DNA from 2 places in the Duganella sp. Root198D2 genome. Region 1 is predicted to be linked to the other one. Evidence: riboswitches for the same ligand, from Rfam matches in the RefSeq annotation. Region 1 holds a riboswitch; the other holds the start of a gene.
The links. A riboswitch is a leader RNA that binds a small molecule or an ion and turns the genes downstream of it on or off. The one in region 1 is predicted to bind thiamine pyrophosphate.

Region 1 (4,546 bases):
TCGGCTATGGCGTGACGTCGCGCTGGTACACCGAATTGACTACGCAATGGTTCCAGCGCGACGGCCGGCAGACGCGCAATACCGGGGTTGAATGGCAAAACGACTTTCTGCTGACGCAAGGGCAGTACGAGGTGGACGTGGCGCTGCATACCCTGGTGGAGCGCGCCAGGCGGCGTGACAACGGTTACGCGGTGGAGTTCGGCCCGGTGCTGCAAATGCAGGCCTGGCGTACGCAGTTGAACTTCAACCTGTTCTTCCAGCGCGAAATGGATAACGGGGAGCAGAACGAAACCGAACTGGCCTACCAGTGGCAGGTCAAGCAGCGCTGGAAGCGCTGGTTTTCGCCCGGCCTGCAGGGCTTCGGCGAAGTAGGGAAGTGGAATGACTGGCTGCCGTCGAAAAAACAATCGCACCGCGCCGGCCCGGCATTCTTCGGCGAAGCGGGCCACTTCAAATACGAAGCGGCCTACCTGTTCGGCAGGAATTCAGGACGCGCAGCGAATTCGTTCTCGATGCGCGCCCAGTACCTCTTTTAGAAGTCCACCTGCGCCGACAGCATGAAGCTGCGCGGCGATCCAGGGAACAGGTAGCCGCCCAGTTCCGGCGTCACATCACGCCAGTAGAACTTGTCGAACGCATTCTTCACCTGCGCACGCAAGATCACCGCCGAACCACCCACGCGCGTGGCGTAAGAGGCGCCCAGATTCACTACATGGTACGACGGCACCATGGTCTTGTTCTCTTTGTCGAATGCCTTCTTGCCTGCGAACTGCCAGTTCGCGTTCAGCTTCAGGCCGGGAACATCGCTCACAGCGTAATCGGCCCAAACGGTCGACTTGACGTTCGGCACGTTGGTCACGCGCTTGCCGTCGACGTCCGCCAGGCCGGTGCCTTCCTGCTCGGTGTGGATCGCAGCCATCGATGCGCCCAACTGCAGCTCGCGGCTCACCTTGCCCTGCGCGCTGAATTCCAGGCCGCGGTGGCGTTCCTGGCCGCTGCGCACGAAGGTATTGGTGGCCAGGTCCGTGAACTCCAGGCCCTGGTCGATCTGGTACAGCGCGGTCGACAGCGTGATGCCGTTGACTTCAGCCTTGGCGCCCAGTTCCACCTGCTTCGATTTGCCCGGAGCCAGCGCATGGTTCTCGTTCTCGGTCTTGAATGGCGCCACGCCGCCGTACTGCAGGCCCTGCGCGTAGTTCACGTAGTAGGACAGCTTGGCGCTCGGGCTGAACACCAGCGCCACATTCGGCAGCCAGAAATTCTCGCGCACCGGCGCGAACTGGCCCAGTTCATTGCGGCGCAGCGATGCGTAGCGCACGCCGGTATGCAGCGCCAGTTGATCGGTCAGGCCGATAATGTCCTGCACGTAGGCGGAGCGTTCATGATCGTTGCGGCGCTCGGAAACCGCACCCACGTCTTTGCTCGACATCGGTACCGCGACCGGGCGATAGATGTTGCTGACGCCAGCAAATTCATACACATAATCGCCCCAGCTCTCGCGGTTGCTAAAGAAGGACAAGCCCGCAGCCAGTTCATGACGGATCGAACCGGTCGCAAAGCGGCCATTCAACTGCGCCTTGGCGGACAGCGGTTTCTTCTCTTCACCCAGGCTGCGGTAGTCGTAGACGTCGTAGTCGCCGTTGCTGCAGAAGCCGGGCCACAGCAATTCGTTCCCGCAGCCGTAAGGGAAGGCGGTGTAATCGTCGCGCTTGAAACGGTGCTGGTTGGCGCTCAGTGTAGCCTTCCACTCCGGCGAAAGCTGGTACTGGAAGCTGACGCCGATATTGCTGGACTCCGTTTCTACAGGCTTGGCCCAAGGCTGATCATTCAGGAAGGTCGCAGCATCGACCACCGGCAGGTTGGTGCCGCCAATCAGCTGGAAGCCTGGCGCCGATTTTTGCGATTTCTTCTGGTAGTCGGCGTCGATTTGCAGCAGCGCCTGCGGGCTGATGCGGAAGTCGAACGCGCCGGATACGAAGCTGCGGTGGCCGTCGGCACCCTTGATGATGGAGCGCATGCGCTCACCCGCGGCATTGATGCGGTAGCCGAAACGGCGGTCTTCGAAACGGCCGCCCAGGTCCATGGTGCCCAGCACCGAACCGCGCTCGCCCACGGCAAACACGGCGCTGCGCAGATTGTTGTCGGTTGGGCGCTTGGTCACATAATTGACCACGCCGCCCGGCGCCGCAACGCCAGCCTGCAGGCCAGCCAGGCCGCGCAGCACTTCGATACTCTCCTTGTTTTCCAGCGGGATCTGGGCGTCGCCGGAAATCGCGTGGCCATCCTTGCGGTAGGAGTTGGCGTTATTCAGCTTGAAACCGCGGATGGAGAACTGCTCGGCATAGCCGACCGCGTTGTAGGCGTCGCCGATGCTGGCGTCGAACTTGACGGCATCGGTGGTGCTGAAAATGTTCAGGTCCTGGATCTGTTCGCGGGTTACCACGCTGACGGAAGCAGGGGTCTGCAGCAAGGGCTGCTCGCTGAAACCGGCCACGGAGGCGCGTTCGGCCGCAACGCGGTTGGCGGTGATGACCACTTCGGTCATTTTCTGGTCCTGCGCAAAGGCGGCAGGGGCGAAGGCGGAAGCTACGGCCAGTGCGGCCAGGGTAAGGCGGTATTGAGTCATTTTTGTGCTCTTGCTGTATGTTGCGCCAGCGGGAGAGCACGAGGGGTGAGAGCGGGGCCCCAGGCTGCGGGACCTTCAACCATCTACGCTTTCCTTCGCTGGCATTATCCAGATCAGGTTCGGAGGGTATTTCTCACCCCGCGCACATGCGCGAGGACCCCTAGCGAGGCGGTATTGTACTACAGGCTCAATTGCAGCGCCTTGCGCACGTCGCCAGGCGTGATATCGCGGCGCTCGCCCAGGCCCGTCAGGCCGGCAGCTTCCAGGGCGGCGACAACGGCGTCGATCGCCTCCGAACCCAGGCCATAACCGGACAGGCGGGTCGGCACGCCCATCTGCTCGAAGAAGGCGCGCGTGTTGCCGATGGCCGCGTCGATACGCTCATCTTCGCTGCCTTTGCCGGCATGCAGGCCCCATACGCGCTCGGCATATTGCAGCAGCTTGCCGCGCTTGGCTTCGCGCCGAATCTGCAGCACGCCCGGCAGCGCAATCGCCAGCGTCTGCGCATGGTCCAGGCCAAACAGCGCGGTCAGTTCATGGCCGATGCCGTGCGTCGCCCAGTCCTGCGGCACGCCGACGCCGATCAGTCCATTCAGCGCCATGGTGGCAGTCCACATGATGTTGGCGCGCACTTCCACGTCGTCCGGGCGCGCCAGTACTTGCGGGCCCAGTTCCAGCAAGGTTTGCAGCAGGCCTTCGGCAAAACGGTCCTGCACCGGCGCGTTGGCCGGATAGGTCAGGTACTGTTCGGTGGTATGGACGAAGGCATCGACCACGCCGTTGCCGACCTGGCGCAGCGGCAGGGTCAGCGTCTTTGCTGGATCCAGTACGGAGAAGCGCGGATAAACGTGTGGGCTCATGAAAGCGCGCTTTTCCTGCGTCTCTGCGCGGCTGATCACGCTGGCGCTGTTCATTTCCGAACCGGTCGCCGGCAAGGTGAGCACGGCGCCAAAGGGCAGGGCGGCCTTCACTACCTTGCCGCCGATTTTCAGGATGTCCCAGGCATCGCCGTCATACGCTGCAGCGGCGGCAACAAATTTTGTACCGTCGACAACAGAGCCGCCGCCCACTGCCAACAGGAAGTCGACGTTCTCGCGGTGGATCAGCTCAACAGCTTTCATCAGCGTTTCATAGCGCGGATTCGGCTCGATACCGGCGAACTCCAGTACCGGATGTTCCAGGCCCGCCAGCGCAGCGTGCACTTCGTCGTAGGTACCATTGGACTTGATACTGCCGCCGCCGAAGAGCATCAGCACGCGTGCATTGGAAGGAATATGTTTTGCCAAGGAGGCAATTTGACCCACGCCGAAGATCACGCGGGTTGGATTGTGGAATTCGAAATTTTGCATAGTGCCGCGAATTATCGCGCAAATCTCACCCATCCGTGCGACACCCCGCCGGACGCCTTGCTACACTTGAGAAATCCGCGCCGCAGGCTGACAATGCGTGTACCCGCATGCCTAAGGAGAGTGAGATGACGCAGGAACACGTGGTCGAGCCGCGCGATTATTTGAATGCCCAGGTGCTGGACATGCACCGGGCACTAACGTCGCTGAGTGAAAAGATCGAAATGCTGGATATGCATAACCAGCGCATCGAAACGTGCACCGATCCCGAGCTGAAGCTGGTCATGGCCAGCCATCGCGATGCCACGCGCAAGCAGATCGCGATGCTGCTGGAATGGGTGCGCCGGCGCGACCCGAAAATGGACAAGGAAATGAAGGACGCGCTGTTCAAGGCGGGACCGATCGCCGCGCAATACCACTACGAATGATGTCCTGGTATCGCGCTGCAAACAGAAAGGAAGTCGATGAAGTTGCAGCCGTACCGGGAGGGCAGCTGGTTTGCCATCCCGCTTGGAAATGGCGGCTATGCCACCGGACTGGTGGCCCGCCTGTCACCGCAAGGAAAGGTCATGCT
Region 2 (4,546 bases), on a different contig from region 1:
GGCGTCGAAGTCCATCACCAGGTCATAGCGCTGGCCCGCTTCCACCGTGAAGTCGGCGTTCATCTTGATGCCGCTTTGTACCGCGCTCGGGGTGTCGAGCGAGATCTCGGTGGTGGTGCCGCTCAGGACCACGGAGTTGGCAGTCGCGTTGCCGGTGTTCGGGTCCAGCACCAGGCGTACCTGGTTGTAGCGGCCTGCCGCCAGCGCGGTCTGGCCCAGCGCGTCCAGGGTGCCGTTGGTCAGGTTCAGCAGGTTGATTTTCTTCCCTGGCGAGAGGGTGATATCGGTCCAGCCGCTATCGGTGTCGCTGGCGGTGGCGCTGGTGTTGACGCGGACCTTGTTGACCGTCACGTTGACGGCATCGAAGCCGCAGGCCGGAGCGTCGGTAATCGAGACGCCCAGGGTGCCCATGGTCTGGGTGGGTGGGGCGTCGCCACCGCCACCGCCGCCGCCGCAGGCAGCGAGCAGGAGGGATGTCAGCGCGAGTGGGAGCAGGGAGACTTTGGAGTTCATGGTAGTGCCTCTCGTAATAGTTATTGGTGCTCTTCCATTATCGGAAGCGAGAGGAAAAACCCAATGTGCGATTACCCACATAGTAACGAATTGTTACACTTGCAGATCAAAAGTCACTCTGCAGCAAGGGCTGTGTTGCATGTGGAACACAGCCCTCCTTGCGACGCACTGTTTTACCGGCAGTTAATTACCGGCAGTTAATTATCGGCAGTTAACGTTCCATGCGGTGAGTTCCGCGCGCGACGGCCGCACCGTGATCTCGACTTTGCTGCCGATATCGCTTTCATAGCCAAGCAGGAACATGCCGTCGGTGCTGCGGCCCAGGGCGCGCAACTGGAAGCTGCGCGAACGGGTCGGTGCGCAACTGGTATTGCCGGCCATGAGCAGGCGCGCGCGCTGCAGCAGTTCGCCCTGGGCCTGGATCAGGCGCAGCATGTCGATTTCGGCCAGCGGTGCGCGCAGTTCGACCATTGTGGCCGGCGGCATGCCGCAGCTGGTGGTGTGGTGGATCCAGACATGCTGGCTGCTGTCGGCCCGCCAGCTATCGTCGGCCTGCTGCGTGTAGCGGGTGCGCGTGACGCGGCACAGCGGCAGTACCAGGCGCACCGGCGGTGCATCGGTGGTAGCGCTGGCAATCCACCTGCTGCCATCGCTTGCGCGCTCCAGGCGCAGCGGCGGCACGGGCGTGCCCGGCGCGCTGCGCTGCATGAATTGTTCGAACGAGCGCTGCTCGGCCAGCGTCGGCGCGCGCGCAGCAGGGCCTGGCCCGGCCATCGCCGTTGCCGCCTGCGCGGCCATCGCCGCCAGGAATACTACATATCGCATCCGGTCTCCTTTCAATGCGCATCGATTATAGATATAATCCGCTCGCTGCCGAAAGGTGGCACACGCTAGGGGTCCTGTGCGCTCAGTTTCATATTGAGCTGCGCGGGTGAGAAATACCCTCCGAACCTGATCTGGATAATGCCAGCGAAGGGAAGCTTCAGGATACGCAGCGGCTGCGCCACGCACGGCGCAACTGCACGCGCAGCCTAACCTCCTTTGCTGGCTCCTGCGCCAACAAAGGAGCCAAAATGAACGCCAATCCAACTTTCCTCGCCGCCCAGGCAGAGGTCGACTCCGCAGCTGTTACCCCGCTGCCGAATTCCCGCAAAATCTATGTGACCGGCAGCCGCGCCGACCTGCGCGTGCCGATGCGCGAGATCAGCCTGTCCGGCGACAATGCGCCGGTCACCGTGTACGACTGTTCCGGGCCTTACAGCGACCCGGACGAAACGATCGACATCCGCAAGGGCCTCGGCACGCCGCGCGCGGCCTGGATCGCCGAGCGCAGCGACACCGAGCTGCTGGCCGGCCCGACTTCCGACTATGGCCGCCAGCGCCTGGCCGATGAAAAGCTCGATGCGCTGCGCTTCGAACTGCACCGCCAGCCGCGCCGCGCGCAAGCCGGCCGCAACGTGAGCCAGATGCACTACGCGCGCCAAGGCATCGTCACGCCGGAAATGGAATACGTGGCGATCCGGGAAAACCTGCGCCGCAAGGAATACCTGGCCGGCCTGCGCACCCAGGGCGAGAAAGGCCAGCGCATGGCCGACCTGCTGGGCCGCCAGCACCGTGGCGAGTCCTTCGGCGCCGCCATCCCGGAAGAAATCACGCCTGAATTCGTGCGCGACGAGATTGCCCGCGGCCGCGCCATCATCCCGGCCAATATCAACCACCCGGAACTGGAGCCGATGATCATCGGCCGCAATTTCCTGGTCAAGATCAACGCCAATATCGGCAACTCCGCCGTCACGTCCTCCATCGGCGAGGAAGTGGAGAAGATGACCTGGGCCATTCGCTGGGGCGGCGACACCGTGATGGACCTGTCCACCGGCAAGCATATCCACGAGACGCGCGAATGGATCGTGCGCAATTCGCCGGTGCCGATCGGCACGGTGCCGATCTACCAGGCGCTGGAGAAGGTCAACGGCAAGGCCGAAGACCTGACCTGGGAAATCTTCCGCGACACCCTGATCGAACAGGCGGAGCAGGGCGTCGACTATTTCACCATCCACGCCGGCGTGCTGCTGCGCTACGTGCCGCTGACGGCCAACCGCATGACCGGCATCGTCTCGCGCGGCGGTTCGATCATGGCCAAGTGGTGCCTGGCCCACCACAAGGAAAACTTCCTGTACACGCACTTCGAAGACATCTGCGACATCATGAAAGCCTACGACGTGAGCTTCTCGCTGGGCGACGGCTTGCGTCCCGGCTCGGTGTGGGATGCCAACGATGCGGCGCAGCTGGGCGAACTGAAAACCCTGGGCGAACTGACCCAGGTCGCCTGGAAGCACGACGTGCAGGTGATGATCGAGGGCCCGGGCCACGTGCCGATGCAGCTCATTAAAGAGAACATGGACCTGCAGCTGGAGCAGTGCAGCGAAGCGCCGTTCTACACCCTAGGCCCCTTGACCACCGATATCGCGCCCGGCTACGACCATATCACCTCCGGCATCGGCGCCGCGCAGATCGGCTGGTACGGCACCGCCATGCTGTGCTACGTGACGCCGAAAGAGCACCTTGGCCTGCCGAACAAGGCCGACGTCAAGGAAGGCATCATCACCTACAAGATCGCGGCACACGCGGCCGACCTGGCAAAAGGCCATCCGGGCGCGCAGATCCGCGACAACGCGCTGTCGCTGGCGCGCTTCGAGTTCCGCTGGGAAGACCAGTTCAACCTGGGCCTGGATCCGGACCGCGCGCGCGAATTCCACGACGAGACCCTGCCGAAGGATTCGGCCAAGGTGGCGCACTTCTGCTCCATGTGCGGCCCGCATTTCTGCTCGATGAAGATCACGCAGGAAGTGCGCGAGTTCGCGGCCAAGGGCATGCAGGAAAAGTCGATCGAGTTCGTCAAGGGCGGTGCCAGCATCTACCGCGAGCAGGCATGATCGAGATTGAACTGAACGGTGCGCCGCACGCGGTGCCGCCGCGGCAGACGCTGGAGGCGCTGATCGATGCGCTGGAACTGACAGGGCAGGCGCTGGCGCTGGCGGTCAACCGCCAGGTGGTGCCGCGCCAGCGCTGGCCGCAGGTCGCACTGAACCAAAACGACAAAGTAGATATCGTCCGCGCCATCGGCGGGGGCTGAAAAGGGGAGACGGCAAATGCAAGACAAACCATTGCTCATCGCGGGCAAGCAATACAGCTCGCGCCTGCTGGTCGGCAGCGGCAAGTACAAGGACTTGGCGCAAACCCGCGAAGCCACGCTGGCGGCGGGCGCGGACATCATCACGGTGGCGATTCGCCGCGTCAACATCGGCCAGGACCCGCACGCGCCAAGCTTGCTGGACTACGTGCCGCCGCATGAATTCACCATCCTGCCGAATACGGCCGGCTGCTACACGGCGAAGGATGCGGTGTACACGCTGCAGATGGCGCGCGAACTGCTGAACGGCCACAAACTGGTCAAGCTGGAAGTGCTGGGCGACGAGAAGACCCTGTTCCCCAACATGCCGGAAACCCTGGTCGCTGCGCGCGAACTGGTGAAGGACGGCTTCGATGTGATGGTCTACTGCAGCGACGACCCGATCCAGGCGCGCATGCTGGAAGATATCGGCTGCTGCGCGGTGATGCCGCTGGCGTCCCTGATCGGCTCGGGCATGGGCATCCTGAATCCGTGGAACCTGTCGCTGATCATCGAGCAGTCGAACGTGCCGGTGCTGGTCGATGCCGGCGTCGGCACCGCGTCCGATGCGGCCATCGCCATGGAGCTGGGCTGCGACGGTGTGCTGATGAACACCGCCATCGCCGCTGCCGGCGACCCGGTACGCATGGCGCGCGCCATGAAGCTGGGCGTGCAGGCCGGCCGCGAAGCCTTCCTGGCCGGCCGCATGCCGCGCCGTTTCGCCGCCTCGCCGTCGTCGCCGATGGCGGGGAGGCTGGCATGAGCGACCGGCCTTGCGTGCTGGTGTTTTCCGGCGCCGATCCTTCGGGCGGCGCCGGCATGGCGGCCGACATCCAGGCCATCACGGCGATGGGCGCGCATGCG

Region 2: another riboswitch for thiamine pyrophosphate. It lies ahead of thiC (phosphomethylpyrimidine synthase ThiC); the one in region 1 lies ahead of ASE26_RS28590 (TonB-dependent siderophore receptor).

What each region holds. Positions count from the first base shown of each region.
Region 1 covers NZ_LMIC01000051.1:63,778-68,323, forward strand. Annotated here, with positions in the region: gene ASE26_RS28585 (hypothetical protein) at 1-536, shown strand, start outside; gene ASE26_RS28590 (TonB-dependent siderophore receptor) at 533-2,626, opposite strand; TPP riboswitch at 2,700-2,798, opposite strand; gene ASE26_RS28595 (iron-containing alcohol dehydrogenase) at 2,806-3,975, opposite strand; gene ASE26_RS28600 (hypothetical protein) at 4,101-4,400, shown strand; gene ASE26_RS28605 (immunity 26/phosphotriesterase HocA family protein) at 4,437-4,546, shown strand, end outside.
Region 2 covers NZ_LMIC01000008.1:56,098-60,643, forward strand. Annotated here, with positions in the region: gene ASE26_RS09980 (DUF4382 domain-containing protein) at 1-513, opposite strand, end outside; gene ASE26_RS09985 (hypothetical protein) at 715-1,338, opposite strand; TPP riboswitch at 1,396-1,508, shown strand; gene thiC (phosphomethylpyrimidine synthase ThiC) at 1,587-3,446, shown strand; gene thiS (sulfur carrier protein ThiS) at 3,443-3,646, shown strand; gene ASE26_RS10000 (thiazole synthase) at 3,663-4,445, shown strand; gene ASE26_RS31990 (bifunctional hydroxymethylpyrimidine kinase/phosphomethylpyrimidine kinase) at 4,442-4,546, shown strand, end outside.